3 regions of the Shewanella sp. BJSY2023SW005 genome follow, and region 1 is predicted to be linked to each of the others. Evidence: predicted binding sites of a transcription regulator. Region 1 holds the regulator's gene; each other region holds the start of a gene.
What was found. Region 1 encodes sigma-54, which starts transcription at its own class of promoters, with help from an activator protein. Its sites were predicted from a motif close to GTTGGCACGNNNNTNGNNT; they were not measured.
Positions count from the first base shown of each region.

Region 1 (10,781 bases):
GCTCGGCATTGGTCTGGGCTGCGGCTTTTTTCAACAGGGCGAAGGCGTGGATGATGGCCTTTGGCATACTCGCTTGCGGACCTATGGGGAAGTTTTCCAGACTGCGCTGGGTCTGGGCGCCCCAGTATTTGTCTGCCTCTACCTTGACCTCGCCCAGAGTGTCTTGCTCAATCCGATATTGCATTGCCGCCTCCTGTCGTCTGTTGCCGTCCTCAGCATAGCATGGCCTTTGGGTCTCTCCTGAAATAATCCGCCGGGTGTCCCGGTCTGGATTGGGCGGCCTGTTTCAGGCCTGGATTCTGATTTTTACAAAAGGAGTAAGCATGAGAGTATCGGTTTGGTCTGCGTTATTACTCTTGGGGACTCAGCTGGGGGCTTTGGGCTCCAGTTCGGTAATGGCGGCTCAGGCAAATAATTTTATTCAAGTATTTGAAGCACTTTCCGGTAAACATCCGGGAGAACGTAAGGGGCATGCCAAGGGAATTTGTACCATTGGCAGTTTCCAGCCAAGTGCAGGGGAGCCCTGGCTCAAGGAGTTACCTCTGTTTGCCACAGAGCAAGCACTGCCCGCTCAGGTACGTTTTTCCATGGCGGGCGGCGATCCTTTTGTGGCCGATACCAGTCGCAGCCCAAGGGGGATAGGCGTACGCATCGAACTGCCAGACGGGCAGGTGCATCAGTTGGCCGGGCTGAGTACGCCAGTGTTTCCGGGGAAAGATCCGGACAGTTTTCTTGGTTTGCTGCGCGCTTCTCTGGCTCAGCGTGAGGGGGAAACCGGCGCGGTTGCACGCTATCTGCTGCAGCATCCGGATGCCGCCCGCCAGGGGCAGTGGCTCAAGCAGAACAATCCGCCGGCGGCCTATACATCGGTCAACTACTTTGGCATTCACAGCTTTATCTTTGGTAATGAAGACCAGCAAAAGCGCTTTGGTCGCTGGGAGCTTTGGCCTGTGGACGGAGAGCAGCCTCTGACGGATGCCGAGCTGGCACAATTGCCGGATGATTTTCTGCAGGAGAGGTTGATGCAGAGGCTGAAAACAGGGTCGGCTCAGTTTGAGCTTAAGCTGACCCTGGCCGAGGAGGGGGATCCCTTGCTGGACCCTTCACAGCAGTGGCCGGAGGACCGACCCAGGGTCACTCTCGGGCGCCTGACCATAGACTCGGTTGCGGCTTCGGCCTGTGACAAGCTGAATTTTGATCCCAATGTGCTCAGTAAAGGGATTGCCGCCAGTGATGACCCTGTGCTGCGGCTGAGATCCGCGGCTTATGCTATCTCTTTCGGCAAGCGTCTAAGCGGCCAGTAACGGCAATAAAATGACAGGAACGAACCTTAAAAATGTAGCGCTTTATAGTTGTTATATGTACATTTTTTATCGTTGGGGGCGATAACAGTGTGTCAGGTTCGCTCCTGTCGAAACTTTAACGGATTAGGGTGAACTCCTGGCTCAACTGACGAATGCGCTGCTGCAGTTGCAGCAGTTCTCCCATCAGCCGGGATTGCCTGGGCCTGCTTGTTGTTTCATTCTGTGCCAGCCATTGATAAACCTGTTTGGTGGAGATCCCATGCTGACGGGCAACGTCAAACATAAGCCTGCCGTTTTGGGTCACTTCCTTAATGGCTTGCTGTCGCAGCTTCTGCTCGTTAATTTCCATGCTGCCTCCTTGATGGTTCAAGAATGGTTTTCCAGAGCTGTGATTCCACCTCTGCTATTCCACATCCCATTGGCTGTAGCCCAAGTGCTTGAGGCAATGCCAGAGTGAATGCCAACTGCTGCGCATTTTCATCAGTGTTTTCATCATGACTCCTGAACAGTGGAATACTGCTTTATAGGTATGTAAGAAACATGCCAGTTTTTAATCTTCTTTTAATATGTTGATATAAAAGAAAATTGATTCATTTCATTATCGGGTGTATCTGCCTGGTGCCACCCAATAGAGTGCAGTCTGCTCTATTTTGGGACTTCATTTGATGTCAGCGCCGTGACACTTGGCTGACAATCCTGGTTAGGAAATGTCGGATTTGACTGAATCTATGCTGAACGCCGTGCGGATTTGCCGCCTCTATGGCCTCCGGGGGATTGTCTGCTTGAGGCGCTGCTATATACTTTGGCGCCAGGTAGGTTCCGCTTAGCTTGGAACAAGCAGACGAAGGAAAAATAACATGAAAAAGCGCGCTTTTCTGACCGCCCCTCTGTTGCTGGCAATGCTGGCAATGCTGGCAACTGGCTGTACCACTGTGAATCCTTATACCAATGAGCAACAGACTGCCAAGGCGACCAACGGAGCATTGATAGGTGCCGTAGCCGGCGCGGCCATAGGTGTGGCCTCCTCCAGCAAGAGCGACAGGGGCAAGGGTGCCCTGATCGGGGCAGCATCCGGCGCTGCCGTAGGCGGTGGTATCGGCTATTACATGGATGTGCAGGAAACCAAGCTGCGTCAGCAACTGGCGTCTACCGGTGTCAGTGTGACCCGGGTGGGCGATACCATAGTGCTCAACATGCCCAATGAAGTGACTTTCCAGGTCGATAAGACAGATCTCAGTAGCGGCGCCATGCGGGTATTGGACAGCGTAGTGCTGGTGGCCAAGGAATATGACAAGACTCAACTGAATGTAGTGGGTTATACCGACAGCAGTGGCTCTGAGTCCTACAACCTGAGATTGTCACAGGTTCGCGCCAGTGAGGTTGGTAATTACTTGATCCGTAAAGGTGTATCCGGACAGCGGGTATTGACCCAAGGCCGAGGTGAGGCCAGCCCAATCGCTTCCAATGCCACCCCTCAGGGACGGGCACAGAACCGTCGGGTAGAGATTATTCTTAGTCCTCTCGGCTAAGATTTTAAGTTTAAGGGTCGCTTAGGCGGCCCTTTTTATTGGGTCAAATTGTCCCTTTCTTCGGTTTTCCCTGTCAGGTGGCGTGATCTTGAGGGGAATTTATGACAAGTTTTGCCGTGGTGCGTTGATTTGTGATGCGGTTTGGTTGAGTTTAGCGGCATCTGTATCTTATACACCGGAGAAAAATAAATGAAAAAGAGCGTCTGCTTACTCGCCCTGTTACTGCCCGCCTTCTCTCAGGCGGCGGATCTGGAGTTCAGGGCCGCGGGAAGTTTGAAGACCGCCATGACGGATGTTATCGCCAGTTATCAGGCCGATGGCGGCGTTAAGGTCAATGCCCAGTTTGCCCCTTCAGGCTTGCTCAGAGGCCGAATTGAAGAGGGCGAAAAGGTCGACCTGTTTGCTTCGGCCAATATGAAACACCCACAGAAATTGATGCAGGAAGGCAAGGGCGCGCCTGTGGTGATGTTTGCCCGTAACCGCCTGTGCGCCCTGGCGCAAGATAATGTTCCTCTGACGACAGAGAATATGCTGGATACTCTGCTGGACAGCAAGATCAAGCTGGGCACCTCCACTCCCAAGGCCGACCCTGCCGGTGACTATGCTTTCAAGGTGTTTGACCGCGCCGAAGCTATCAAGCCCGGTAGTCAGGCCAAACTGGCGGCCAAGGCTCTCAAGCTGACCGGTGGCGCCGACAGTGCCAAGGCGCCGAAAGGCAAAAATCCCTATGGCTGGGTGATGGCCAACAAACAGGCGGATGTATTTTTAACCTACTGCACCAATGCCGTATTGGCCAAGAAAGAAGTGCCTGATCTCAAGATAGTGGCGTTGCCCGAGTCGCTGGCAGTGGGTGCCAACTATGGCATGCTGGTGCTGGATAAGGCCGACTCTGCCGCCTGGCCACTGGCCATGTATATTCTGTCTCCCAAGGGACAATCCATTCTGGCCTCTTATGGCTTTGAAGCACCGCTTAAGCCCTAAATCTCTATCCGGCGGAAGCGGGTTTTACTCTGGAGATATGCGAGTCAGTTGCTCTGAACTGACTCGCACTCTCTTTATAGGTATTTCACGTTTTTTGGCCAAATCAGCTTGCACGGGCAATTATTATCCTTCTAAAGTAGGGCATTATGTCCTTGTCAGGGGGGAGCATGCTCGAAACCAAAGGCTTACCGATAGCGACAGATTATCTCGGCGACGAGGTGAGATTTATCCGCCTTTGTTATGACAGTCAGGGCTTGGATATTGAACTGAGTGTTGAGGGCTGCCGGGCATTGGTGCACTTTGACTCTGTGGTTGGCTGTCGGATGCTGGATGAAGGCGATCTGATGGAGTTTTGGACCGAGTGCAGCCTCTCCAATGGCTGGTTGTTCCGTATCTCCAACGGTGGCTGGTATCGCCAGGAGGCCGAACGCAGCGGCTTTATGGCCAGCGCCAATCTCAAGTTGCAGGAATATCTACTGGTGAGCCGCAATGAGTGTGTCTCTGTCTTCTGTGAACAGGATGAACCCAAGGTGCACTGGCTTAAAGACTGACCCGCTATTTTCCACAGTCAGAGGACGAACCTGGTCGCCCTCTGCTATTTCTGCAATTCATCAAGGCCAGAGCTTCAGGCTATCAACACCAAGCCTTCAGCCCATTAGAACCTGAGCCTCAGCTCATTAAAACGAGAGTCGCCAATCCCAGGAAGGCGAACAGGCCTATTACATCCGTCACAGTCGTCAGCACCATGCCGCCGGCCAGCGCAGGGTCTACATTGAGCTTTTTCAGGATCAGCGGAATACTGGCACCTGCGAGACCGGCTACCGTCATATTGATCAACATGGCGCCGCCAATAAGGGCGCCGAGTGCCAGATCGCCTTTCCAGATCCACACGGCAGTGAATACCAGCGCCGACCACAACAGGCCATTGAGAAAGCCGATGGCTAATTCCTTGCCGATAAGCCAGCGGGAGTTGCTCTGGCCTATGTGGCCGAGGGCGATACCGCGGATCACCAGCGCCAGTGTCTGGTTGCCGGCAACGCCGCCCATGCTGGGCACTATGGTCATCAGAATTGCTATAGTGGCGAATTTTTCCAGCGTGCCTTCAAACATATTGCTGACCGAGGCGGCCAGCAGGGCGGCAAACAGGTTGAAGGTCAGCCATAGGGAGCGGCGAAAGGCACTCTTGAACACGGGGCCGAAGGTGTCTTCATCATCGTCCATCCCCGCCATACCCATCATGGAGTGTTCGGCGTCTTCACGGATAACGTCCACCACGTCATCAATGGTGATCCGCCCAAGCAGATGGCCTTCGCTGTCGACCACTGGCGCCGAGACCCAGTCGTGGCGTTCAAACAGTTGGGCCACTTCATTGTCCGGCATGGTGACGGGAATGCTCTCAAGTTCGGGATCCATTATGCTGCGGATCCCGGCGGTGGGATTACAGGTTAGCAGGCTGGAGAGCTTGACGCCGCCGAGTAATATGTCGCGCCTGTCCACCACATAGAGGGTATCAGTGGCTTCAGGCAATTCGCCTCTTTGGCGCAGATAACGCAGCACCACATCGACATTGACGTCAGGCCTCAGGGTCACGGTATCTGTGTTCATCAGACTACCGGCGCTGTCTTCCGGATAAGAGAGCGCCTGTTCGACCCTGGCCCTGTCCTGGGCACTCATGGAGTGCAGTACCTGCTTGTAGAGGGTATCGGGAAGGCTTCGCAGCACATAGGCCAGGTCATCGGTATCCATACCCGCGGTCGCTCGCGCCAAACGCTCAGGACTCATAAGGCTGATCAGCTGGTCTTTCATATCCTCACCCAGCTCTTCGAGGATCTCGCCGCTCTGCTCCTGATCCACCAGTTGCCAGAGTACCTGACGGGTACGCGGCGGTGAAGATTCGAGAATAAAGGCGATATCCGAAGCCGTCATTCGCTGTAGCATGTCGCGCACATGCACGAACATACCACTGCTAAGAGCTTGGTTTAGTTGAGTAAGACGTTGTTCTGTCAGCTCTTGGTCGAGCGCTTCTATTGGCATGCAGTTCCCCCTGTGATGCAAAGCGAGGATATGTTACCTCAAGACTGGGGTGTTATAGAAACAAAGAGTGCAGCGCTAAGGCTTTAGCTGGCTTCGTCGAAACGGGCGTTGATCAGGGCGCAGATAGCGTCCATCGCGGGTTCGGCATCCGGGCCTTCGGCGATGAGGCGAATACTCTTGCCTTGACCTGTTTCCAGCATCAAGAGCCCAAGCACACTGGCGGCCGAGGCTTTTTTCTCGCCTTGGATCAGGGTGATATCGGCTTCGAACTCGCTGGCCAGCACCGCCAGCTTAGTGGCGGCGCGGGCATGCAGGCCCAGCTTATTGACTATGGTGACTTCCCGTTCAACCTTTGCCATTACTCAGCTCCCGGTGACGGGCCTGTACCTTGTGTTTGCTGTTGCCAAAACGCTTGGCGAGCTGCTCAGCGACATAGACAGATCTATGCTGGCCGCCGGTGCAGCCTATGGCTATGGTGAGGTAACTGCGGTTGTTGCGTTCCAGGTGCGGCAGCCAAGTTTCCAATAGATTTTCTATCTGCCAGATAAACTTGTTCACCAGTGGCTGGCGGCTGAGAAACTCCTGCACAGCTTCATCCAGCCCGGTCAGTGGCCTGAGCGCCGGCTCCCAGTGAGGGTTGGGCAGAAAGCGCACATCAAACATGAAGTCGGCTTCCTGAGGCATACCATGCTTAAAGCCGAACGACTCGAAGTTGATCACCAGCTCTTTATCGACACTGCCAAGCAGAATTTCCCGCACTGTGTCACTGAGTTCATAGATGTTCAGCGCCGAGGTGTCTATGTAGTGATCCACCAGTTTCGACATGGGTTCCAGCAGCTTGCCTTCGAGCTTGATGGCATCCTGTAGTGAGACTTTGCTCTTGGACAGGGGGTGCAGTCTGCGGGTTTCGCTGTAGCGCTTCAGCAGCACTTTATCGGAGGCGTTGAGGAAGAAGCTGGTCAGTTGGGTGTTTTCCGGCAAGGCCGCCAACTGTTGTTCCAGCACCTTTTCCTGATCCGGCATATTGCGCACATCTATGCTGATGGCGACCAGATCATTGCTGCCACGGAGGTTTTCCAACAGGCTGCCAATCATGGGCAGGGGGAGATTATCCACACAGTAGTAACCCAGGTCTTCGAGTACCCTGAGGGCAACGGATTTTCCGGAACCGGAGCGGCCTGAGACTATGGCGAGTTTCATCCTGTGATCACCTGATAGAGTTCTGTTTCGTCGCTGGATTTTCGCAACTGCTTGAGTATCGCCTTATCGCTGAGCTTTTCAGCCATGGCGGATAGGGTACTCAGGTGTTGCTGACATTGATCTGCGGGCACCAGGAGGGCGAACAGTATGTCCACCGGCTGGTTGTCTATGGCATCGAAGGCGATAGGCTCTTCGCATTTGACCAGCACGGCAATCGGCTCTGTAATGTCCGGTAGTCTGCCATGCGGAATCGCAATACCATTACCTATACCTGTGCTCCCCATCTTTTCGCGGGCCAAAAGGCTTTCAAAAATCGCTTGAGAGGAAAGGGTGGGGTACTGGGCGCTAGCGAGATCGCTAATCAGCTCCAGTACCTTTTTCTTACTGCCCGGAGTGGCACAGGTAGTGCACTCCGGCCGCAGGATGGTACTCAGTTCCATCGTTAGTGTTTTGTCAGCTTTTCTTTGTGTTTAATGACCTGACGATCCAATTTATCAATCAGAACGTCGATGGCGGCATACATGTCGGCATGTTCAGAAGTTGCATAGACTTCGCCGCCTGTGAGGTGGATCTTGGCTTCGGCTATCTGTTGCAGTTTTTGTACATTGAGCACAACGTGCACATTATTGATCTGTTCGAAATGGCGTTCAAGTTTAGAAAACTTACTTTCCACGTAGTCACGCAGTGAGTCGGTGATCTCGATATGATGTCCTGTCAGGTTGATTTGCATAGAAAGATTCCTCCAATTTCCAACTGTGGATTTATAAACTCTTACGCTGGTTCGACGGTGGTATCATCATAGCCTCGCGATACTTGGCTATGGTGCGTCTTGCAACGTTGATTCCCTGTTCTGCCAGAAGTTGCGCCATCTTGCTGTCGCTCAAAGGCTTCTTCTGGTTTTCCGCTGCCACGAGCTTCTTGATAAAAGCCCTGATCGCCGTGGAAGAGCATTCTCCGCCATCTTCGGTGCCGACATGGCTGGAGAAGAAGTACTTCAATTCAAATATTCCCCTAGGGGTATGCATATACTTTTGAGTGGTGACCCTGGAGATGGTCGATTCATGCATCTCGACCGCCTCGGCAATATCGTTGAGCACCATGGGTTTCATGGCCTCTTCACCATATTCAAAAAATCCCTGCTGGAACTGCACTATACAGTTGGCCACCTTGAGCAGGGTGTCGTTGCGGCTCTCCAGGCTCTTGATAAACCATTTGGCTTCCTGAAGATGACCACGAATAAACTGGCTGTCTGATTGACTGCGGGCGCTACGGGCCATGGCAGCATACTGCTGATTGATCCCGAGTTTGGGCATACAGTCCGGGTTGAGTTCTACTACCCAGCGGCCGTTTTTCTTCCAGACACTGACATCAGGGATCACATATTCCTCGTCCATCGGCTGCACCAGCAAGCCGGGGCGGGGATTGAGACTCTGGATAAGGTTGATGGCGTCACGCAGTTGATCTTCCTTGAGCTTGGTCTTGCGCATCAGGGTGCGGAAGTCACGGGCGGCAATGAGATCCAGATGTTCGTCAATCAACAAGCGGGCGTCGGCCAGATGTGGGGTGTCGGTGTTGAACTGTTGCAACTGGATCAGCAGGCATTCGCGCAGATCTCTGGAGGCGATGCCGACAGGGTCAAAGTGCTGGATCCGCTTGAGTACTGCCTCGACTTCATCGAGCTCAATCTCAGGGTTGCCCATGGCTTCGAGGATCTCCTCTGTGCTCTGGGTCAGATAGCCCTGCTCGTCGATGGCATCAATAATGGCGGTGGCAATGGCGTCGTCGGTATCGGAAAACGGGGTCAGGTTCTTCTGCCATTCCAGATGTTCATAGAGACCTTCGCTGGTTTCACCCTGGAAGGGCATATCATCTTCACGGCCCATGGCCGGCCCTGAGGCGCTGGCGGCGGTAAAGACTTCGTCCCAGGTGGTATCCATAGGCAGCTCATCCGGCATAGACTCATTGTTCAATGCCTCTGAGGTTTCTACCGTGGAACCATCTTCCTGCTTGGCGCTCAACTCGCCGGCGTCGTTTTCCTTGTGGTTGTCGTCGATAGCGTCATCCTGGTTGTCCTCGGCCATTTCCAACAGAGGGTTGGCTTCCAAGGCTTCCTGGATTTCCTGCTGCAGCTCAAGGGACGACAGTTGCAGCAGGCGAATAGCCTGTTGCAACTGAGGTGTCATGGTCAACTGTTGACCCAGTTTGAGCTGGAGTGACGCTTTCATTATACCGCTAATCCCTACTCGTTATTTTTCAAGGAAAAAATTCAATAATAACAAACTATAATACCCGGAATTGCCACCGGATGACATGATCCTAACTATAGCCTGAATTGTTCGCCTAAGTACACAGCACGCACTTGCTGGTTGTCCAAGATTTCAGCGGGTGTGCCCTCGGCGATCAACTGCCCATGGCTGACTATGTAGGCTCGCTCACAAACGTCGAGTGTTTCGCGAACATTGTGGTCTGTGATCAGCACCCCCAAACCGCGGGACTTAAGCTGTTCGATGATTTTCTTGATATCGATAACTGAGATGGGATCCACACCGGCGAACGGCTCATCCAGCAAAATGAACTGTGGATTGGCGGCCAATGCCCGGGCGATTTCCACCCGGCGGCGTTCGCCGCCGGAGAGGGACATCCCCAGGCTGTCACGTATGTGGGTAATATGGAATTCTTCCAGCAACTGTTCGAGTTGTTCCTCGCGCTCGTCGCTGTTGAGTTCTTTGCGGGTTTGCAGCACGGCCATGATGTTGTCATGCACCGACAGCTTGCGGAAAATACTGGCTTCCTGTGGCAGGTAGCCTATGCCTTTACGGGCTCGCAGGTGCATGGGATCCAGGGTCAGCTCGTCGTCGTCAATGAAGATACGGCCCTTGTCACTCTGTACCAGCCCAACCACCATGTAGAAGGTGGTGGTCTTGCCAGCCCCGTTGGGGCCCAGCAGCCCCACGATTTGGCCGGTATTGACCGACAGGCTGACGTCTTTGACGACGTTGCGTTTCTTGTAACTCTTTGCCAGATTCTGTGCCGTCAGGGTGCTGGTCATTGCGGCTCCTGCTGCTGTTCTTTCTTGTTGAGATCCTGATAGTTTTCCGGCTGGATAACAGTGGTTACCCTGTCTTGGCCTTTGCCGCTGCTTTCCGCTTCCAGCTGCTGCTTGTTGATGTCGTAGACTATCTTCTCGGCGGTTACTTCGCTGCCGTCTTGTTCTACTTTGGCCTGGCCCAGCAGGGTCATGATACGACTGTCTATGTTGTAGTGGATCTCTTTGGCCTTGGCACTGGCCAGACGGCCGTCTTCCAGTTTCTGGGTATAGGTAGCGGGTGAGCCCTTGGCCACCAGGATCCGCTCGCCACTCTTGTCTTCTGTGTAAGCCGTGAGTTCATCGGCCAGCAGTTTCAAACTGCCCTGGGTGACTGTGACAGGCCCGCCGTATACCACACGCTTGTTTTTGATATCGGCAAACTGATTGGCGGCGCTGATCTCCACTTTTTGCAGCAGATCTTCTTCAATGGCCACTGCCGACAGGCTTGTGATGCACAAGAGGGCACCGATAAAAAGCTTACTTGGTTTCATAGGTTCCTTTCACCTGACTGGTCAGCTTCACTTGCTGAGCATTGAGATCGGCGTACAGGCCGGATCCCTTGATATTAAAGTCTTTGCCTTCGATCAGGATCTCGCGATCTGAGGTCATGATCATGGTGTCCAGATCCAGCTCCACATAACTGGT
Region 1 is NZ_JBKORJ010000023.1:22,903-33,683, forward strand. Features, by position in the region: gene fumC (class II fumarate hydratase) at 1-184, opposite strand, end outside; gene ACMHXI_RS06255 (catalase family peroxidase) at 324-1,304, shown strand; gene ACMHXI_RS06260 (transposase) at 1,420-1,653, opposite strand; gene ACMHXI_RS06265 (OmpA family protein) at 2,162-2,833, shown strand; gene ACMHXI_RS06270 (molybdate ABC transporter substrate-binding protein) at 3,023-3,814, shown strand; gene ACMHXI_RS06275 (hypothetical protein) at 3,982-4,365, shown strand; gene mgtE (magnesium transporter) at 4,484-5,848, opposite strand; gene ACMHXI_RS06285 (HPr family phosphocarrier protein) at 5,932-6,207, opposite strand; gene rapZ (RNase adapter RapZ) at 6,194-7,048, opposite strand; gene ptsN (PTS IIA-like nitrogen regulatory protein PtsN) at 7,045-7,488, opposite strand; gene hpf (ribosome hibernation promoting factor) at 7,491-7,778, opposite strand; gene ACMHXI_RS06305 (RNA polymerase factor sigma-54) at 7,810-9,273, opposite strand; gene lptB (LPS export ABC transporter ATP-binding protein) at 9,369-10,097, opposite strand; gene lptA (lipopolysaccharide transport periplasmic protein LptA) at 10,094-10,627, opposite strand; gene lptC (LPS export ABC transporter periplasmic protein LptC) at 10,614-10,781, opposite strand, start outside.

Region 2 (10,781 bases), on a different contig from region 1:
CAGGGAGGCCATTTTACTCTGTACTCCTTGCAGTTGCTGCGCCTGTTGTGACACCACAACAGAGTCAGCTTTCTGCGGAGCAGCACCTTGCTGAGCTGTTTGGCTGCTCTGAGCTGTGTTCTTGGGGACTGAACCTGTGTTCACCCTGGGTTGATTTTGCAGTTGTTTAATATCCATAGCCATCTCGGCTCCAGCCTTTTCTCTGATTACCTTGCTGTCTTATCGGCACCGCCAAGGGGAACTTTAGCATTTTTTACATTCGAACTTCCACTTCGCCCACATTGGTGACAGTAGCCTCCAACACTTTGTCTGAGCGAGTGTTTTTTACCCGAATCTGTTCCCCAAGGTTACCATCATGCAGGGCTTCACCAACAGTTTTTATTTGAAACTTCTCGTTACGGGCATAGATGGAGACTCTGTCACCTTTGCAGACAAAGCAGAGATTGGCGGCAAATACCGGATAGTCTTTGGCTATGCGCCGCTTGAGGCGGGTACCTGTGACTGTGGCTATATCGTCAAATTGCGCGCCGCGCAAACTGGTTTCATCTATGTAACGCAGCGCCAGATTTTCCGGCCCAAGCACAGTGCCCGGGGCCAGTGTCTGGGTAGCCACTACCACAGGGTAACTGATATCCACCCGCACCGAGACATAGATTTGCCACGGGTAGCTGAGCTCCGGACTGTTACAACCTATGCGTACCGTATTGTTGCGGCTTATCTCTCTGTCGCTGGCAAGTTCGGCCGTCAAAGGCGAATTGCATCTGGGGGGCGTGAGCCTGGAATCCAGCCGCTGCGGCGTGATGGTAATTTGAGCATTCTCGGCCGCCAGCACTTTTTTGGCAACTGCCTCTTTAGCCAGGCTTTCTACGGCCGATATACTGGGAACAAAGCTATTCTCTGCCGTCACCGCTGGGATGGGCATTAAAATTGTAGCCAAAATGTACGCAAAATTTACTTTCATAATGAACGGGCTAGCTTGTCTCGCCAGATTACACCTATACTTTCAATGATTCGCGGATCCCAGTGCTGGCTTCACCACAGGTTTAGTCAGAAATTTGACTGAGACCCAGTGTCTTGGACAAAGCAAATAGTATGCCTGTCTGCGTGACAGCAGGTATTTATCAATACAAAGACAACAAGGCAGCCTTATGTCGAGCATTCTTGAATCAGTCAACAAGCGCACTCAACTGGTCGGACAAAACCGTCTCGAACTTCTGTTGTTTAAACTCAACGGCAGGCAAAGGTTCGGGATCAACGTGTTCAAGGTTAAAGAGGTTCTACAGTGCCCACCGCTGACGGCACTGCCCAAGTTGAACTCCTTCGTTAAGGGCGTGGCCCATATTCGCGGCACCACAGTGTCGGTTATCGACCTCAGTGCGGCGACCGGCGGTAAACCCATAGATGATGTCAAGGATTGCTTCATCATTATTTCCGAGTACAACCGTAGCGTGCAGGGCTTCCTGGTGAAGTCTGTCGAGCGGATCATCAATATGAACTGGGAGTCCATCATGCCGCCTCCGGAAGGAGCAGGGCGATACTCCTACCTGACCGCGGTGACCGAAATCGAAGGTGAGTTGGTTGAAATTCTCGATGTTGAGAAAATTCTCGATGAAATTTCGCCGGTTAAGACAGACATCAGTCAGGAAATCGATGAATCTCTCACAATCGACAGAGAGCAGCACTATCATATTATGGTGATTGACGACTCTTCAGTGGCCCGTAAGCAGATCATTCGGGCGCTGTCTTCGTTGAACCTGCAGATAGATACTGCCAAAGATGGCCGGGAAGCGCTGGATAAGTTGAAAAGTATCGCGTCGGAGATGGACAATGTCGCCGATGAGATCCCGCTGATTATTTCAGATATTGAAATGCCGGAAATGGATGGCTACACCCTGACCGCCGAGATCCGTGATGATCCCAAGCTGAAACATATCAAGGTGGTGTTGCATACCTCGTTGAGTGGGGTGTTCAACCAGGCCATGGTGCAAAAAGTGGGCGCCAACGATTTTATTGCCAAGTTCAACCCCGATGAATTGGCATCGGCAGTTAACAAGCATCTGAGTTTATAGTCGCTGTCTGCTGTGGATTTTTATGACTATAGTGAGTTTGATGTCTTGTGTTGCAAATGGGGCTGGGGTATAACGCTGACCCAGTTTTTAAATGGCGCTGCATTGAGTTGCAGCGACGTTTTCACGGATAGTTAGGACACTAAGGTGCCAGATAAATCTCTCGCAGAAACTGAGTACAATCAATTCAGGCTGTTTCTTGAACAGCACAGTGGCATTGTATTGGGTGAGAACAAACAGTATTTGGTTCGCAGCCGTTTGGCGCCTTTGATGGGGAAATATGGCTTGCCATCCCTGTCGGACGTAGTTAAGCAGTCGATGCGGCCCACCGAGCGTCAGTTACGCGCTGAAGTCGTCGATGCCATGACCACCAACGAAACCCTCTGGTTTCGGGACAAGTATCCTTTTGACCTGCTCGGCAATACATTGTTGCCCGGTTATGCCAAGCTGGGGCGGCCGTTGAAGATTTGGTCGGCAGCCTGTTCATCCGGCCAGGAACCCTATTCACTGGCGATGACAGTGCTTGAATATCAGCAGCGTAAGCCGGGGGCTTTGCCGGGTGGCGCCATGATTCAGGCCACAGATTTGTCGCCGTCCATGCTGGAGCGTTGTAAAAACGCCGAGTACGATAAGCTGGCGTTGGCCCGCGGCCTGTCTGAAGAGCGCAAGCGTCAGTTTTTTGAAGCCCTGCCCAACGGCAATATGCGGGTTAAAGACAATGTGCGCCGTTTGGTGAGTTTTCGGGCCCACAACCTGCTTGAAAGCTACACCTTACTTGGCAAGTTCGACATCATCTTTTGCCGCAACGTGCTTATCTATTTTGCGCCGGAGGCAAAGGCAAAAATACTGCGGCAATTTGCTGCCGCCCTTAATCCCAAGGGGATACTGTTTTTGGGCGCCAGTGAATCGATTGCCGGGTTGACCGATGAATTCGACATGGTGCGCTGTAACCCAGGCATCTATTATCAAAAGAAAAATTAACCACCTAATCATTTGATTTTTAATTAGATAGTTTGAAAGGCTCGTCAACTTGGACGGGCCTTTTCTGTTTTACCTTTCACCCTAACGGCCATCATCTTCTTATCTGTTATCCTCCACTCTATATCTGGCACAAAGCTTGCTTTGTTTTTGTCGAGTCATTGGAGGAGGCGGTTTTATGGCGATCAGTTTCGATAAGGCCCTTGGAATACATCAATACACTCTGGGCATTCGCGCCCAGCGTGCCGAAGTGCTTGCCAGCAATATAGCCAATGCCGATACCCCACATTATAAGGCTCGGGATGTTGATTTTTCCTCGGCGTTGCAGGCGGCAAAAGGGCGGCAACAGGGGATGAGCATGGCGGCAACTTCTGAAAAGCATTTCGACCTCAAGGCGCTGACGGCCCAGCATGTGCAGTATCGGGTGCCGGATCAACCGGACACGGGTGACGGCAATACTGTCGATATGCAAAAAGAGCAGCAGGCCTTTGTGCAAAATGCGCTTGAATATCAGATGTCGCTTGGGTTCCTCGACGGTAAGTTCGCCGGGATGAAGAAGGCATTGAAAGGAGATTAATCATGAGCTTATACAATATCTTCAATGTTGCGGGGTCGGGAATGTCGGCGCAGTCTGTGCGCTTGAACACCACCGCCAGTAACATAGCCAACGCAGATTCCGTCTCTTCCAGTATCGATAAGACCTACAAGGCGCGGCATCCCATTTTTGAGGCCGAGCTGGCCAAGGCCAATGGTCAACAGCAGCAAGGCGCTGCGGTAAAGGTTAAGGGCATAGTGGAAAGCGATAAACCCTTGTTGAAAGAGTATTCGCCGGATCATCCCATGGCCGATGCCGATGGTTTTATCTACAAACCCAATGTCAATGTAGTGGAAGAGATGGCCGATATGATTTCCGCCTCCCGCTCCTATCAGATGAACGTCCAGGTGGCCGATGCAGCCAAGTCCATGCTGCAGCAGACCCTGAGAATGGGCAAATAAAGGGAGACATAGCCCATGAGTGTAAGTTCAGTTAACCCCTTCCTCGACAGCATAAGTGTCAAACGGGATTCGGAGACCAAGAAGAGTAACAATCAGCAGCTGACCCAGGAAGATTTCTTCTCGCTGCTGAGTAGGCAGTTGTCGATGCAGGATCCTTTCAAGCCTGTGGACAACGACCAGATGATTGCCCAGATGGCGTCGTTTTCTACCGTGGATGGTATCTCCAAGCTCAACGAGGAGATAGTGAACCTCAACACGGTAATGACCTCGAGTCAGGCATTACAGGCATCAGGCCTGGTGGGGCAGAAAGTGTTGATCCCGGCGGGCACCGGCTATGTTTCCGAGGAAGACCCGACCCTCAAAGGGGTGATCACATCGCCAGAGAAAATGCCTTCCATCAAGGTGACTGTTGAGGATGAAGCCGGCCAGGTAATCAAGACCTTTGATGTGGATGGCAGTGCCGGCGGCAACATAGACGTGGAATGGGACGGCTTGGATAAGGACGGTAAACCCGTTGAGGCCGGTATCTACACCATGAAGGCCAGCGGGGTTGTCGATGGCAAGTCCCAGGATCTTATTGTCAGTGCCTATGCCCACGTGACCAGTGTATCGCTCAACTCGGCCAGTGGCGCCGTGTTGAACCTAAGAGGTATTGGCGGGATCAGACTGGCCGACGTGCTGGCTGTTTCCGAAGTTTAATTCTGTTTCTGCCCCGGCTGCGCCGGACAGTATCTGAAAATCATGAGGTGAATTATGTCTTTTAACATTGCTCTGAGTGGGATTGCTGCGGCGCAGAAAGATCTCAATACCACAGCCAACAATATTGCCAACGTCAATACCGTCGGCTTTAAAGAATCCCGGGCCGAGTTTGCCGATGTTTACGCCAGCTCGATTTTCTCCAACGGCAGAACCACAGTGGGCGGCGGTGTGACCACCACTCAGGTGGCGCAGCAGTTCCACCAGGGTAACCTGAACTCCACCAACAATGCGTTGGATTTGGCGATCAACGGTGGCGGTTTCTTCGTGACCTCTCCCAATGTGGGCAGTCAGGATTACTCTTTCACCCGCGCCGGTGCCTTCAAGCGTGATGAAAACGGTTTCCTGGTCGATGCCGCAGGTAACTTCCTGCAGAGCTTCCCTGTCGATAAAGACGGCAACTCCACCTCTGTGAGTTTGACCACTACCAAGCCGGTGCAGATCCCGGATACTGCCGGTAGCCCGCAGAAGACCAATAATGTCGGCATCAGCATGAACCTGGATTCCACCCAGGCCACCAAAGATCCGGCGCTGTTTGACCCATCCAAGTCAGACACTTTCAACAACTCAACCGCAGTGACCATTTATGACTCCCTGGGTAACTCCCACACCTTGACCACCTATTTTGTGCGTCCGGACAATGGCGCCTACACGGGCGAGAGTAACTGGGTGGCTTACTATGCCATCGACGACAAGCCGGTTAATCTGGGCGGCGGCGCCGTTGGCAGCTATCAGACAGATACTGATGGTGACGGTAACCCGGATGGCACAGGCACAGCGCAAACTGCTGGTGGCTGGACTGGCGCCGTGCTCAAGTTCAACGATGTCGGCGGTTATATAGGTTCAGATCCGGCGGTGATCACCACAGAGCAGTTGGGTGTTGGCGGTGCCAATGTTCTCGGCCCTGCGGCGGACGGAACCCAGACAATAACCATAGACTTCAACAACCCGACCCAGTTCTCGGAAAAGTTCAACGCCACTGAATTGACGCAGGATGGGGTGACTGTGGGTCGTCTGACCAATGTGGAAGTGGGTACAGACGGGTTGATCTCAGCCAAGTACAGCAATGGCTCGACCGTGCCTTTGGCGCGGGTGGCACTGGCGCGTTTCTCCAATGAACAGGGTCTGAGCCAGGTAGGTAACACCTCCTGGAAAGCGAGCCTGGACTCAGGTGCAGCGCTGGCCGGTGAGGCCAACAGTGGCGTGTTCGGCAGTATCCGTTCCTCAACGCTGGAACAGGCCAACGTCGACCTGACCACTGAGCTAGTGGACCTGATTTCGGCTCAGCGTAACTTCCAGGCCAACTCCCGTACTCTGGAAGTGAACAATACACTGCAGCAGACAGTACTGCAGATCCGCTAATGCTTCCAGCGCAAGACATTGCCGCTACGGCAATGTCTTGCCGCTTCTCCCTGTACACACTCCCAAGTCACTGAAGTTCTTCTGTTGTCACTGCGCTCGATTGCTCATTTTATTGGCACGATGTTTGCTTTTACCTGAATAGGTAAAAAGATTGACGGAGCAGCAGGTGGACAAACTTCTCTATGTCGCCATGACTGGCGCCAAACAAAACATGAATGCGCTGGCGGTTCGGGGTAACAACCTGGCCAATGCCAACACAGATGGTTTCAAGTCAGACATGGCTCAGGCCCGTGCGATGCAAGCCTTCGGTGAAGGATTGCCGACCCGGGTGTTTGCCATGACAGAGTCGCCCTCGGCTAACTTTCAGTCCGGCCCTATCAAATCGACCGGGCGGGATCTGGACATAGCCATCAAAGATCAAGGCTGGATTGCGGTGCAGGCAGCCGATGGCAGCGAGGCCTACACCCGCTCCGGCAGTCTGAGTTTTGACACCACAGGTTTACTGCGTAACGACAGGGGCAACCCGGTAATGGGCGATAACGGCCCGATAGTGCTGCCGTTGCCGATAGACAAAATCCAGATTGCCACCGACGGCACCATCTCCATTCGTCCCCAGGGCGCAACCGCCGAGGTGATTGAAGAGGTGGGCCGCATCAAGCTGGTCAACCCGGGCAATCAGAACCTGATGCGCGGTGAAGATGGCTTGTTCCGCACTCTGGACGGCAATCCGGCCGCCGCCGATCCCTTTGTGAATGTGGAAAGTGGCGCTGTGGAAGGCAGCAATGTCAATGCCGTGGATGAAATGGTCAACCTGATTGAGCTGCAACGTCAGTTTGAGCTGCAGGTAAAAATGATGAAAACCGCAGAAGAGAACGACAAGTCGTCCGCTTCATTGATGCGCATTAGCTAGGAGTAATTGATATGCATCCCGCGTTATGGATAAGTAAGACTGGGCTAGATGCCCAGCAAACAGACATCTCGGTGATTTCAAATAACGTCGCTAATGCCAGCACCATAGGCTACAAAAAGGGCCGGGCGATATTTGAAGACTTACTGTATCAGACGGTCAATCAGGCCGGTGGTATCAGTGCTTCCAACACCAAGCTGCCCAATGGCCTTAACCTGGGCGCAGGTACCAAGGTAGTGGCCACCCAGAAGATTTTCTCCCAGGGGAATCTGCAAACCACAGATAACGCGCTGGACATGATGATTGAAGGCCCGGGATTCTTTGAAATCCAACTGCCGGACGGCACCACTGCCTACACTCGCAACGGCCAGTTCACTCTGGATGATACCGGCCAGATAGTGACATCCGGCGCCGGCTATGTGCTGCAGCCTGCCATTACCATTCCGGACGATGCCACCAGTATTACCGTTTCCGCCGAAGGTGAAGTGTCGGTTAAAACCCCGGGCGCCGCCGAAAACCAGGTGGTGGGCCAGCTGACCATCTCTGATTTCATCAATCCGTCCGGCCTGGATCCCATAGGGCAAAACCTCTATCTGGAGACGGGCGCCAGCGGTACCCCAATTCAGGGCACGGCTTCGCTTGACGGTTTGGGCTCCATTCGTCAGGGCTCGCTGGAAACCTCCAACGTTAACGTGACCGAAGAGCTGGTTAACCTGATTGAGAGTCAGCGGATCTACGAAATGAACTCCAAAGTCATTTCGGCCGTAGACCAGATGCTGGCCTACGTGAACCAGAATCTGTGATGAGGTGATGTGATGAAACCCTTGTTCCTTATCATTCCGGCTTTGTTTCTGGGGGCTTGCACTGCTACCCAGAATAAACCCATAGCCGATGATCCCTATTATGCGCCTGTGTATCCCGAAGCACCGCCGACCCGGATAGCGCCGACCGGCTCTATTTATCAGGATAGCCAGGCGTCTTCGCTTTACTCGGATCTGCGGGCGCACAGGGTAGGGGACATCATCACTGTGGTGCTGGTGGAGTCGACCCAGGCGAAGAAAAGCGTCGGTAACAAGATCAAGAAAGGCTCGGACATGTCGGTGAACCCGCTCTATATGGGCGGCAGCAATGTCACCATCAAGGGCAATCCGCTGGATTTCCGTTACGGCGACAGCATGGATACCAATCGTGAGGCCGATGCCGATCAGAGCAACAGTCTCTCCGGGCAGATCTCGGCCAATGTGATGCAGGTGCTGGGCAATGGCAACCTGGTTATTCGCGGTGAAAAGTGGATCACCATCAATAATGGCGACGAGTTTATCCGGGTAACCGGCATTATTCGACCGCAGGATATTACTCCCGAGAACACCATAGATTCGCCCAAAGTCGCCAATGCCCGTATTCAATACAGCGGTACCGGCACCTTTGCCGATTCGCAAAAGGTGGGCTGGCTGAGCCAGTTCTTCCTCTCTGACTGGTGGCCTTTCTGAGGATAAGCTCATGAAAATCAAATTAATCATGGCACTTGCCTGTTTGCTGGTTTCCCTGCCTGGACAGGCCGAGCGCATCAAGGATATCGCCGATATCCAAGGGGTCAGGGATAACCAGTTGATAGGCTACGGTCTGGTGGTCGGTTTGCCGGGCACCGGGGAGAAGACCCGTTACACGGAGCAGACCTTCAAGACCATGTTGAAGAATTTCGGCATCAATTTGCCGGATAACTTCAGGCCCAAGATCAAGAATATTGCCGTGGTGGCAGTGCATGCCGATATGCCACCCTTTATCAAGCCGGGACAAACCCTGGATGTGACGGTATCGAGCCTGGGTGAAGCCAAGAGCCTGCGCGGCGGTACTTTGCTGCAGACTTTCCTTAAAGGGGTGGACGGCAATGTTTACGCCATCGCCCAGGGCAGTCTGGTGGTCAGCGGTTTCAGCGCCGAGGGGCTTGATGGCTCCAAGGTGATCCAGAACACGCCAACCGTGGGCCGCATTCCCAACGGCGGCATAGTCGAGCGTGAAGTGGCCAGCCCTTTCGGTAATGGCGATCACCTGACTTTTAACCTGCACAGAGCCGATTTCTCCACCGCCAAGCGCACCGCCGATGCCATTAATGGCTTACTCGGCCCGGGTATGGCACGGGCGCTTGATGCTTCATCCATTCAGGTCAGTGCCCCCAGAGATGTGTCGCAGCGGGTATCGTTTCTGGCCACCCTGGAAAATATTCAGGTTGAGCCTGCCGATGAATCGGCCAAGGTGATAGTCAACTCCCGCACCGGCACCATAGTGGTCGGCAAGGACGTAAAACTCCTGCCGGCGGCTGTGACCCATGGCGGCCTTACCGTCACCATTGCCGAAGCGACTCAGGTTTCTCAGCCCAACGCCCTGGCTGGTGGCCAAACCGCAGTGACCAGCAACAGCACCATAGATGTGGCTCAGGACAATAGACGTATGTTTATGTTCAACCCGGGCACTTCCCTCGATGAGTTGGTGCGGGCGGTGAATATGGTCGGCGCAGCGCCATCGGATGTGTTGGCCATCCTCGAAGCCTTAAAAATGGCAGGGGCTTTGCATGGTGAACTCATCATCATCTGATTAATGGCACATTGGTTTATCGACTATGAACAAAATGGCTGATGCTTCGCAATTTCTGGATCTCGGTGGGCTGGACAAGCTCAGAGCCCAGGCGCAGCAGGATCAAAAGGCGGCGCTCAAGGAAGTCGCGCAGCAGTTTGAAGGCATCTTTGTGCAGATGTTGATGAAAAGCATGCGTGATGCCAATGCGATATTTGAATCCGACAGCCCGATGAACAGCCAGTACACCAAGTTCTACGAGCAGATGCACGATCAGCAGATGTCGGTGGAGCTGTCCTCCAAAGGCATGTTGGGGCTGGCGGATCTCATGGTGCAGCAGTTGTCACCTGAAAACTCGGACATTACCCCGTCCTCAGTGCTCCGCGGTGATGTCGATAACCGCAGCGTCGCGGCCTTAAACGGCGGCCAGACGGAGAAGATATCCGGTGTTGAAGCTGCAGCGGCCAAAGCATCCGCGCTGCCAAGCAATGACAGCCTGCAGCAGGTCTTGAGCGGCAAAGTATTGCCGTCATGGCGGCAGGCGCGGCCGGCAATTGGCAGCCAGGAAGAGTTTGTCAGACAGCTTTATCCCCATGCCAAGGCCGCTGCCGATGCTTTGGGGACTCAACCCGAAGTGCTGCTGGCGCAATCGGCTCTGGAAACCGGCTGGGGCCAGAAAATGGTCCGTGGCCATAAAGGCGAGTCCAGCAACAACCTGTTCAACATCAAGGCCGACAGGCGTTGGCAGGGCGAGAAAGCGGCAGTGTCGACCCTGGAATATGAGCAGGGCACAGCTGTGCGGCAAAAGGCGGACTTCCGGGTGTATGACAGTTTTGAGCAGAGCTTTAACGACTTTGTCAGCTTTATCTCCGACAACGATCGTTATAGCCAGGCGCGCAAGATGGCCGCCAATCCCGGCGAATTTATCAAGGCACTGGCCGAGGCGGGATACGCCACGGATCCTCAATATGCCAACAAGGTGATGAAAGTGCTGGATACCATCAAGGCTGATTTTGGCCAATTGTTGCAGGAGTTCGGCTCAAAGCCGGGCCAGTAAAGGTGCAGGAGCGATAACCCATGTCTATGGATCTGTTCAGTATAGCCCGCAGCGGGATCCTGGCCGCCCAATCACAATTGGGGGTGAC
Region 2 is NZ_JBKORJ010000053.1:305,620-316,400, reverse strand. Features, by position in the region: gene flgM (flagellar biosynthesis anti-sigma factor FlgM) at 1-183, opposite strand, end outside; gene flgA (flagellar basal body P-ring formation chaperone FlgA) at 254-961, opposite strand; gene ACMHXI_RS17235 (chemotaxis protein CheV) at 1,149-2,069, shown strand; gene ACMHXI_RS17230 (CheR family methyltransferase) at 2,214-3,047, shown strand; gene flgB (flagellar basal body rod protein FlgB) at 3,223-3,621, shown strand; gene flgC (flagellar basal body rod protein FlgC) at 3,624-4,040, shown strand; gene flgD (flagellar hook assembly protein FlgD) at 4,056-4,739, shown strand; gene flgE (flagellar hook protein FlgE) at 4,794-6,158, shown strand; gene flgF (flagellar basal-body rod protein FlgF) at 6,325-7,068, shown strand; gene flgG (flagellar basal-body rod protein FlgG) at 7,080-7,868, shown strand; gene flgH (flagellar basal body L-ring protein FlgH) at 7,881-8,555, shown strand; gene ACMHXI_RS17190 (flagellar basal body P-ring protein FlgI) at 8,566-9,657, shown strand; gene flgJ (flagellar assembly peptidoglycan hydrolase FlgJ) at 9,683-10,693, shown strand; gene flgK (flagellar hook-associated protein FlgK) at 10,714-10,781, shown strand, end outside.
Region 2: a site for sigma-54 is predicted at 6,270-6,288, ahead of flgF (flagellar basal-body rod protein FlgF). Genes of this name have one in related genera too.

Region 3 (10,781 bases), on a different contig from region 1:
CACTGGGGTTTTCCCACTGAATATCCCCGGCCTTGGGTGGTCTTGCCCTGCGCCCCGGCTTATCTATGCGATACAGATAAGTAGACAAGGATTCCCACACCAGCTCTCCGGCCACAGTCACCCTGGAAATAAGGTCAAACTCCAGCCCGGAATCTGTCTCTCGGCTGTCAGTGAGGCGACAGTCGATATCGAAACGCTCATCAAGGGTAACACTGCGAAACTGACTGATACGGTTACGCAGGTGGATCATTCCCAGCAGAGGAAAAGTGATGGCGTCATGGGTAAAGATCACCGCATGCAACCTGAAGGCCATCACATACAGATAGGTAGGCGGCAGAGTTTTGCCATCAAACTCGAAGCCACACACCTGAGCGTAGTCGGCCACCTTGCCGGGCTCCAAAACCACGCCGGGAGTATTAACGCTGATACGAGGTAAAGGCTGGTTGTCCCAGCCAGGCTTTCGCCCGAAAAAAATCTTGCGATACAGCGAAAACAACGAAGGCATTGTTCGCAGTTCGACACTGAATTCCATAACCAAAAAGCCCACCTTGAGTATTCCAAGCCGAGCATTATACCTCATCCCTGCCGTTTTCGGAGCTATCTATGATTTTGCGATCTGTCCGCCATAAGCGCTTGGGCCTGATGCCAAGGGCTGCGGCTTGTGAGACACTATATGCCTTCAAGTCATTCAGAACCCTCCAAAGTGCAAGATCAGAACTTTGACAAGCTGGCGCAAAAGTTCGCCAACAATATCTATGGAACCCCCAAAGGGCAGATCAGAGCCGCCGTACTCTGGCGTGATCTGCAAGAGCACCTCCCCTATTTTGCCGGCCGTAAACTCAGAGTACTGGATGCCGGTGGCGGTTTCGGTTTTTTCAGTCAGAAACTGGCGGCCATGGGGCATGAAGTAGTACTTTGCGACATCTCCTCGGCCATGCTGGAACAAGCCAAAGAGCAGATTGCCGCCTCGGCCGAGCTCTTGGATATTCAACTGCTGCACTGCGCCATTCAGGAGTTGAACGTAACGGAACAGGGCCAGTTCGACCTTATCCTCTGCCATGCGGTTGCCGAATGGTTGCATGATGCCAAGGGGACGCTGGCAGGCTTGCTGTCACTCTTGAAAGATGACGGCCTGTTTTCACTGATGTTTTTCAATAAGGAAGCGATGCGCTTTCACGCCCTGGTGTCGGGCAATCTCGACTATGTGGCTGCCGATCTGCAGACCCGCAAAAAAGTCCGCCTCAGCCCGAAACATCCGCTGCAAATAGCCGATGTACAAGCTTGGTTTAACGAGTGGCAACTGGAGTTGAGGTGTGAATCCGGGGTAAGAGTCATCCATGACTATCTTAAAAAGAGCTTGCCGGATAATTTCGACTTCCAGCAACTGCTGGAGATGGAGCTGAAATACTCACGCCAGCAGCCCTATCTTTCTCTGGGCCGCTACGTGCATTTCATTGCTCACAAGGCATCCGGGCCGAACAACTCGATCGAGGGTTGATCTTTGCCATCCACTATCTGATCCAGATAACGGTTCTCTTCCGGCACCAGCTGCGCTAGGCGTTCGGGATCCATGTGCTTGAGCAAGACCTTGCCGCTGTTGGGGTGAAACATCACCTTACGCGGCCAAGGGCCACCCAAATCCTCCGCCTGCACAGGGATCTGCTCGAGTTCGAGATAACGTAGTACAAAATCTATGTTGGACTGGCCGACATTCAGCACACTGCTTTGGCCCATTCTGGCACCGCCGAATACTTTGGCCTGTAATCTGTGTCGCTGACCACCGACACAGAGTATGGCATTGATCAGCTGCTCCATGGCCCAGTTGCCGTAGCGGCAGCTGTAGCTGGTCAGTTGGTGCCAATCTTCGTGAAGTTTGCGCTCGGGTAACAGAAAATGATTCAGGCCACCTATGCCGAGTACAGGGTCCCAGATACAAGCCGCCACACAAGACCCCAAGCGGGTAAAAATGTACTCATCGGCACCTGTAATATAAAAATCGCCGGGATCGACCCTGGCAACCACCTTGCCAAAACGTTCATCCCACTGACGAACTGTTCCTTCAAACCCCTTGTACGCCTCGCTAATGCCTTGCATCTCAACTCCCTGTGTCCAAGCACAGCAAGTATAGACCTCAGCGCCTCAGTTTGCCTCGCCGGGCGGTATATCACAGCTTTGCCGCCAGCAGTTACGGCTGCTGACTCCGGCTTTATGCAAATACTCGAGTAAGCTCTTTTTACCGGCCAGATGCCCGGCACCGACGGCCACAAATAGTGGCGCCTGATTGGAAGCCATCAGACTCAACAGGCGCTCGGCCATGCCTTGGTTACGCTGCCACAGCAGTTTTTCCAGCAATACGTCTTCACCTTCGGTGGACAGCTGATGCAACATCAACTCGGCCAACGCTTTTTCATTACCGCTGCGCCAAGCCGTGATCAGCGCCTGGATCTCCCTATCTTCACCGCGAATGCTCTCCCGCACCATACTCCACTGATACTCCAGCGCCAGCGAGTCCAGCAGTGCCAACTGCATTTCTGTACTTTCCAGCTCCAGCACGGGTCTGTCACCGACCCCATCCAACAGATACTGTTCCACACCCAGGCTGGGTTGATAACCCAGCTCCACGAAGCGCTGCATACTGATCTGTACCGACTGCAACCAGGGGGACATCATAGCCAATTGCCGGCACAAAGGCTTGCCGCCACAGTATCCCTGCAGCAGCGTCTGGGTTTCCTCATCAGGTGTTGCGGCCTTCAAGCCATACTTCTGCAGCAACTGCTGCGCCGCAGGATCGCGGACATCGGCTTCCAGCACCAGAGCACCGGCGTGGCGATAGGCCTGCTCTATCTGGTTTGGCAGTGGATAGAAGTCGGTCTTGCCGACATGCACTGAGCCCATGAGAAAAGCCGTCTTGCCGGCAAACTCCAACTGATGGAAAGGCGGCTTGTCGCCATCTCTTGCTTGGGCCATACCGCTTAAAAGCAAGCCACATCCGAAGAAGATCCACAGCAGTCGACTTGTTGCGCGCATCCCTGTTCCTTATAATTTCAGCCAAAGTTCACCAGTTAGAGGCTGTTATGCCATACACCAAGGTCATTGAGCAACTGAAAGCCAATCTGCAGACCGCTTACCGTCAGGCTGTCGATGCCGATAACCGTCTGGATCAGCTGCAACAGGCCGGCCATGGAAAGTTTTCTGCCGTATTTACCCAAGAGCAAGGCTTTACCACATGCAGTAATCGCTTCCTCCCTTATGTACAGGAGCTGGCACAGGCGGTAGCGGATCTTGAAGCCGAAACGGCGCCCACCCCGGAACAGTTGGAGGCGCTGCTGCCGAAACTGGCGGTCTTGCTGCAGACCCTACAAAAATTTAAACAGCAGAGTAAATAGCAAGAGTTCAAACTGCAAAATCACTCCGATAAGCCGGGTCAAGCCCGGCTTTGTCATCTTAGTGTCACTTGCAACACCTAGACTCTATCCGATTTGGGGCCTGGTGAGGTATTGCAGTTTGATGGCCATAGACAGGATTGCTGAGCTTAGAAGTGTGTTGGATAAAGAGGATATCACCGCACTGTTTCAGCCGATTATCAACATAGACAGCAACAGTATTCATGGCTTTGAAGCCCTAAGCCGCGGCCCTATCGGCAGCAGCGTTCATTCTCCATTTCATCTGTTCAGTACCGCCGAACGACTGGGGCGCCTCTCCGAGCTGGAGACCTTATGCCGCCGGGTCTCCATAGCGCAATTCCAACAAAGACAACTGCCGGGCAAGCTGTTTATCAATATCTCCCCCAAGGCACTGCTGGATCCAAGTCATCCCAAGGGGCAAACACTCAAACTCTTGCAACAGTTCGGCATAGCACCATCCAATGTGGTCATAGAGCTGTCGGAACAATACCCGGCCGATGACATAGATCAGCTCAAAGCCTGTCTGGATCACTACCGCAATCAAGGGTTTCTGACCGCACTCGACGACCTTGGCGCCGGCTACTCAGGCCTGCGCCTCTGGTCAGAACTCTCGCCCGACTATGTCAAAATTGATCGCCACTTTATCCATCAGATAGATAAGTTTCCGGTTAAACAGGAGTTTGTCCGCTCCATCATAGAACTGTGCCAAAGCCTGACCTGTAAAGTCATCGCCGAGGGCATAGAGACAGAAGCCGAGCTGACGATACTGCGTCAGCTCGGGATCACCTATTGTCAGGGCTTTTTGCTTGGCAGACCCGAGGCGCAACCTGATAGGCAATTGCAGACCCGCTATCTCGCCATTCGTCAGCAGGAACAACCGAGATACAACGAGGCAGCGGAGAGCCTGTGCCATCAGGCACAAACCTGCTGCTCTGATACCGAACTCAAGCAGTTGAGCGAACGCTTTCTCTCCCAGCCAGAGCTTCAGTGCATAGTGGTGCTGGAGCAGAAACAACCCTTGGGGCTAGTATATCGCCATCGACTGATGGAGCTGTTTTCCCGGCCCTATGGCCGCGCCCTTCATGAGCACCAAGCGGTCACAGAGCTCATGGACAAAGATGTGCTTATGGTCGATGCGGCCACGCCGCTGTCGCGGGTGAGTCAAAAACTCACCGCCAAGCCTGGTACCGAAATAGCGCAGGAATTCATTATTCTGCGTCAGGGCGACTTCATCGGTCTGGGCCACACCCGCGAGCTGCTGCAGCGCATCACTGAACACAGAATACAGACGGCGCGCCACGCCAACCCATTGACTGAATTGCCCCGGGAATGTGCCCATTCAGGAAGAGCTGCAACGGCTGCGCAAACTGCGACAGCATTTCTATCTGGCCTATTTTGAGCTATGCCATTTCAAACCCTATAACGACATCTACGGCTTCAGTCGCGGTGATGAAGTGATAAGGGCAGTCGCCGGCCTGCTCAGACAATACGGCAAGGCGCAATTTATCGGCCACGTGGGTGGGGATGATTTCGTAATGATAGGCACAAAGCCGCAACTGCTCGGGGTTTGTCAGCAAATATTGGCAGAGTTTGAACAGGGCAAGAGGCAGTTTTTCAGTGACGAGCACTGGCAAAGACAACACTTGTTTGCACAGGACAGACAAGGGCAGGAATGCCTTCAACCGCTACTGCGCCTCAGCGTCGGAATACTGCCACCGCCATTGAGTCTGGACGCCAGCGAGCATCAGTTGTCCCGCTTGTGTGCACTGGCAAAAAAACAGGCCAAGCACAGCACTCAAGGGCTGTGCTTGCTGAAGATGCCGAAGACGGCTTAGAGTTTAGGCTTGAGTGTTTTCTGGAACCAGTCTTTCAGCATTCTTTCTTCATAACGGAAGCTGTCGCTGTTAATTCTGTCTACATGGTCGAGAAACTGCATATCAGTCAGCTTTTCATCGCCGGCAACGACCACCTGATCGCCTTCCAACAAGCGATAACTGAAGCTTATCTTGGGCGGATAAACGTTCTTGACTACACGTATATCGTTGGCGGTAGCGCCAAAGGTAGGCCGCACATCGCCGGCCAAATCCACGTCTGTGACTGTCAGTTCCAGCTTTTGGTTGTCTTTTAGAGATGAGGAAACGTCTTTATCCAAGGCTTTGGTCAAGGTCTCGAACAGACGTTTTTCGTAACGGGATTGCAGCTCGCTGGCAGACTTGATGTCCCGAAAATCCTTGGGTGACTGCCACTCAATTTTTACCTTACCCGACTCGGTAACCGGGTTTTCATCGACCTTGTCGGCCGCCAGCGCCGAGCCAGAGGTCAGGGCTGCTGCAAGTAACAGATATCTGATTTTCATATCAGCCTCCTTTGGGAGCGAATGTCAGTATGCATTTGGTTCAAACTCAGAGTATAAAATTTAACCTGAATCCGGGCTTAACGCAAAACTAATATGCGAACATCATCCTGTTATAAGTGATTATTTTATTTTGTTATTTTTCATAGCCACCCACAAAAATGCGTTAACCTGAGTATCAATTTGTAGCAGCCCCAACAAGCTTTAACACAAGGCTGCTTGAGTCAGGCCCGAGGAAGTAATCTAATAGCAGTGCTAAAAAAACCAGTCACAACAGGAGTGCCAGTGAAATTCTCGCCGTCTTTGCTGATTACCTTGGGACTATTTACCGCCCTGGGAATTGTTCTCGTCGCCATCAATCAGGATGCCAAACCCAAGGGGCCGGAAACCTGGAGCGCCTTCATTTATACCCATGGCTTCGATTCGGGGCGTTATATCAAAGAGGACGATTTTGGCGACTATGCCAGCTGTAAGGCGTTTGCCATCGAGAAGTCCCAGGCCTCGGAGGGGGCACCTTGGGAGTGTGGCAGCTACTGCCGCTTCGACTCCCGCCGCCAAGGCTTTCAGTGCGAGCAGATGCGCAACGACTAAGCCTGCTTAGAAAGGGAAACGGGCGCTGAGCTTGGGGTAAAGCTTGCGCAATGCCTTGGGTTGATCGTTGAAACGTTTACCCTTGGGCTGACTCAGCCCCGAAGGCACAAAAGGCAACTCTTTCCCGGTACGGGTCTCGTATAGCTGGCCGGCCAGCAGATCTATCTCCTCAACAAAAGGATAAGCATAGCCATTCAGCTGCGGCCAAACATCCAGTTCCCCCAGCGAATCCGCTGCATTGCAGGCCGCCTGATAACGCTCCTTACCCAGAGTCACCAGGAAGTTGCGAAACTCGGCAAAACCATAATCTGAATCGACTCCGGCGATGATGTAAGCAGCTCCCCAGAGATCCCAGCTGTAACTCAGCCTGAGCTGCCGGGCAAAGTGTTTATCAAACTCTGCCAGCTCATCATCGCTAAGACCTTGCAGTTTTTCGGTCAAACGCGCCTGGAGTTGTTGTTGGTCCTGTTCTGGATAGTCGCGGCTGACCAGCTCCCAAAACTGCTCTTCTGTCATTGAGTGTTATCCTGCCAAAAATGTCGGCGGTTATTTTACCGCAAAAAGCGATTAAAATCCGGCTGGACTCCCCCCAGGGCTTTCCATAGACTTAGGCCAATTTCTCACAGGAGTCATTTATGTCCATTTCAAGACCAATACCATTGGTACTGCTTTGTATCCTCTACCTGGTACTGGCTGTGGTAGCACTGTGGCGCACCATCAGCACCGGCGCTGTGGATCTGTTTACCTTGGGAGTCATCCCTGTATTGGTAGGCATAGTAATGCGCACATCCTGGTCATTGTGGGCATTGCGTATCTATCTCTTTATTCAGACTCTGGGACTCATGGCATTTGCCACTACGGCTTTGGTTGCACTGCAGATTACGCCGCAGGATGTCAAACTGGAGCTGGCAGGGCGAAATATCCCCTTGCTGCCGCTGGCGGCTGTGTTGCTGGCCTTGCTGTTATTCCAGTATTGGGTGGCTTTTTCCGGCAGGACCAAGCGCTTTTTGCAGCAGGAAAAGTCTGACTAGATCGCACTGAATTTAAGGAAATCGGCGACCGGCTCACAATTTTGTGTCTTTTTGGTTAAAAAATAGCGGATAAAGCCCAAGAAGCCCGCTGAAAGGCCTTTTCAAGCCAAAAACCTTATGGCATGTTAGATGGGCAATAATAACTTATCGACGGAAAGAAGAGACGCTCCAGATGAACAAAACTGAACTGATCGCTAAAATGGCAGAACACGCCAACCTGTCCAAGGCAGAAGCTGCCCGCGCACTCAAGTCGTTCGAAGTAGCGGTGACCGATGCCATGAAAGAAGGAACTAAAATCTCCATCGTAGGCTTTGGCTCTTTCGAAACTTCAACCCGTGCAGCCCGCACTGGTCGTAACCCGCAAACCGGTAAAGAGATCCAAATCCCTGCCGCCACTATTCCCAAGTTCAAGGCCGGCAAGGCACTGCGTGACAGCGTCAACTAAGCCGCTTTTCACGGATGAAAGCGCCTCATATTGAGGCGTTTTTTTATTGCCTGAGGTTCCTAACACTCCATTGCACAAAAAAAGTGCAGCCCGCCCCAGCGAAATGCAACATTTCCTTAACCTACCTCACACTCAAAAGCTAACCACATGTATTTAATGCCTATTTAAACTTGGCACAGGATTCGCTCATTCCGCACAGACAATAACGAGTATCTGCACCGGTCAAGCTTGCCCGGCTCCAGAACCCAAACCATCGAGGGGATGAGAATGAAACACACCAAGTTTTCACTGTCAGTTATTGCAGGTCTGTTGTTGGTGGCCGGCGAAGCCCAGGCCGCTGTATCGGGGAATATAGGTGCCGCCTCCAACTATCTGTGGCGCGGCACCACCCAGACGGATGACTCTGTCGCCGTTCAAGGCGGTATAGACTATAGCCACGACTCGGGTTTTTACCTGGGAACCTGGGCCTCCAATGTCGACTTTGGTGACGATACCAGTTACGAGCTCGATTTTTACGGTGGTTACTCCGGCAGCATAGGCGAAGACTTTGGCTATGACATCAGCTATCTCTACTATGGCTACCCGGATGCCGAAGGCGATATCGACTTTGGTGAGCTGGCGCTGACTCTCAGCTGGAAGTGGTTTGAGTTGGGTTATGCCAAGGTGGTTAACGCCGGTGATGACGTGGCCGCTGCGCCACTGGATAACAAGGATTTGAGCTATATCCACGCCGGGTTCAGCTATCCCATCACGGAAACCGTGACGCTGACGGCACACTATGGTTATTCAGACGGTGATGTGGTGCAGAGTTGGTTCGGGGTTTCCGACTACGCCGACTACCACTTGGCCATCAGCAAGGAAACCGGCATAGGCTCAGTCTCCTTTATGGTGGCCGATACGGATCTGCCGGACGACGATGCCAAGATAGTGCTCAGCTATGTCTATGAGTTCGAATTCTAAGGATGGGAAAGCCCGAGGCGCAATCAGGCGATGACAGGACGATTGCGTTTACGGGCAGCAACCATTTTTTCGATATGCTCCACTATCGGCTCGGCCACCTTGATACCTGTGGTCAACTCTATACCTTCAATACCCGGAGCTGAATTGACTTCAAGCACCAAGGCGCCACGCTCGGAGCGAAGAATATCCACTCCGGCAACAGCCAGCCCCATCGCCTTGACCGCATCAATGGCTGTCTTGCGCTCCTGAGGGGTAATCTTGATTTTCTCGGCGCTGCCGCCCAAATGCAGATTGGAGCGAAAATCCCCCTCCGGGCCCTGACGTTTCATGGCCGCAACCACCTTGTCGCCCACCACAAAGCAGCGAATATCACTGCCGTTGGCTTCTTTGATATATTCCTGCACCAGAATATTGGCCTTAAGCCCCAGAAAGGCTTCAATAACGCTCTCGGCGGCCTTTTTGGTTTCGGCCAGCACCACGCCTATCCCCTGGGTGCCTTCCAAAAGCTTTATCACCAGCGGCGCACCACCCACCATGGCGATGAGATCAGGAATATCATCCGGCTTGCTGGCAAAACCTGTGACCGGCATACCCACCCCTTTACGGGAAAGCAACTGCAGTGCCCGCAGCTTATCCCTTGAGCGGGCTATGGAGATAGAGTCATTGGCAGCATACACCCCCATCATCTCGAACTGGCGCACCAGGGCACAGCCATAGAAAGTCACACTGGCATGGATCCTCGGGATAATGGCATCAAAACCGCTGAGTTCTTCACCTTCAAGATGGATACTGGGCTGCACCGAGTTGATGTTCATATAACAGTTGAGTGGATTGATCACCCTGGCCTGATGACCACGTCCCTCACAGGCTTCCACCAGCCGGCGGGTAGAATAGAGCTCGGGAAATTGAGAGAGAATACCGATTTTCATGTTTGAGTGATCCGCCAAAGAGTTATGGCCCAGCAAAAGAAGTGGCATCTTTGACTATCCCTTGCCAATAGGCAAGTAAAATCAAACATCCCCCTCGGCCAGCAAAGGTAAAATATGCTGGGTTTCAAAATCCTGGGGCTGAATTGGCCGACAATAGAGATACCCCTGCAGCAGGTTACAGCCCCGCTCACGGCAAAACTGCGCCTGCGCCTCGGTTTCTATGCCCTCGGCAACTGACACCACGTTAAAGCCGTTGGCAAAGTTGATCAAGGCCGACAACAGACGCTTGCCGCGTTCATCCTGTTCGACCGAAGCCACAAAACTCTTGTCGATTTTCAGCACATTGATGGGAAAGTACTTGATGTGTTCGAGGGATGAAAAGCCAGTGCCAAAATCATCCAGAGAGAAAACAACTCCCAGTGCAGCTATCCGCTCCAGTACCTTGGCCAGTTCCAGCGGTTCCTCTATCAAGGCATTTTCGGTGAGCTCCAACTCCAGCAGCGAAGCCGGTAGCCCGGTTTGCTGCAATACCCTGACTATGGTCTGATACAGGGTTTCACGAATGATCTGCGACGGTGACAGGTTAACCGCCACAGATAACTGCTTGCCTACCGGAGCGAGTATGGCGAGCCACTTGACGGTTTGCGCGCAGGCCTGTGCCAACACCCACTCGCCTATCTCATCTACCAGGCCTATCTCTTCGGCTATCGGCAGGAAACTGTCCGGCGCCAGCAGCCCATCTTCAGGATGTTGCCAGCGCAGCAAGGCCTCCATTCCCAACAGCTCGCCAGAAATCGCATCGAATTTCCCCTGATAAAAGACCCTGAATTCATCCCGCTCCAGCGCGGTTCTCAGGCCCATCTCGATGCGGTTGCGAAACCTGACTTCTCTGGCCAACTCTTCAGAATAGAACTGGATCTGGTTGCGGCCCACCTTCTTGGCGCGATACATGGCAATGTCGGCACACTTGAGCAGCTCAGAGCTGTCACAGACAGAATCGCTGTACACTGCAATGCCAATGCTGGCACCGATAAGCACATCATGTTCCCCCAGAGGGAAAGGCTCTTC
Region 3 is NZ_JBKORJ010000061.1:10,768-21,548, forward strand. Features, by position in the region: gene ACMHXI_RS19130 (MaoC/PaaZ C-terminal domain-containing protein) at 1-505, opposite strand, end outside; gene ACMHXI_RS19135 (methyltransferase domain-containing protein) at 704-1,498, shown strand; gene ACMHXI_RS19140 (chemotaxis protein CheD) at 1,459-2,094, opposite strand; gene ACMHXI_RS19145 (TraB/GumN family protein) at 2,140-3,027, opposite strand; gene ACMHXI_RS19150 (hypothetical protein) at 3,075-3,386, shown strand; partial or broken gene ACMHXI_RS19155 (GGDEF domain-containing protein) at 3,505-5,239, shown strand; gene ACMHXI_RS19160 (DUF3016 domain-containing protein) at 5,236-5,760, opposite strand; gene ACMHXI_RS19165 (hypothetical protein) at 6,043-6,348, shown strand; gene ACMHXI_RS19170 (DUF4240 domain-containing protein) at 6,355-6,864, opposite strand; gene ACMHXI_RS19175 (hypothetical protein) at 6,984-7,379, shown strand; gene ACMHXI_RS19180 (HU family DNA-binding protein) at 7,552-7,824, shown strand; gene ACMHXI_RS19185 (TorF family putative porin) at 8,092-8,784, shown strand; gene rimK (30S ribosomal protein S6--L-glutamate ligase) at 8,808-9,713, opposite strand; gene ACMHXI_RS19195 (putative bifunctional diguanylate cyclase/phosphodiesterase) at 9,795-10,781, opposite strand, start outside.
Region 3: a site for sigma-54 is predicted at 7,994-8,012, ahead of ACMHXI_RS19185 (TorF family putative porin). Genes of this name have one in related genera too.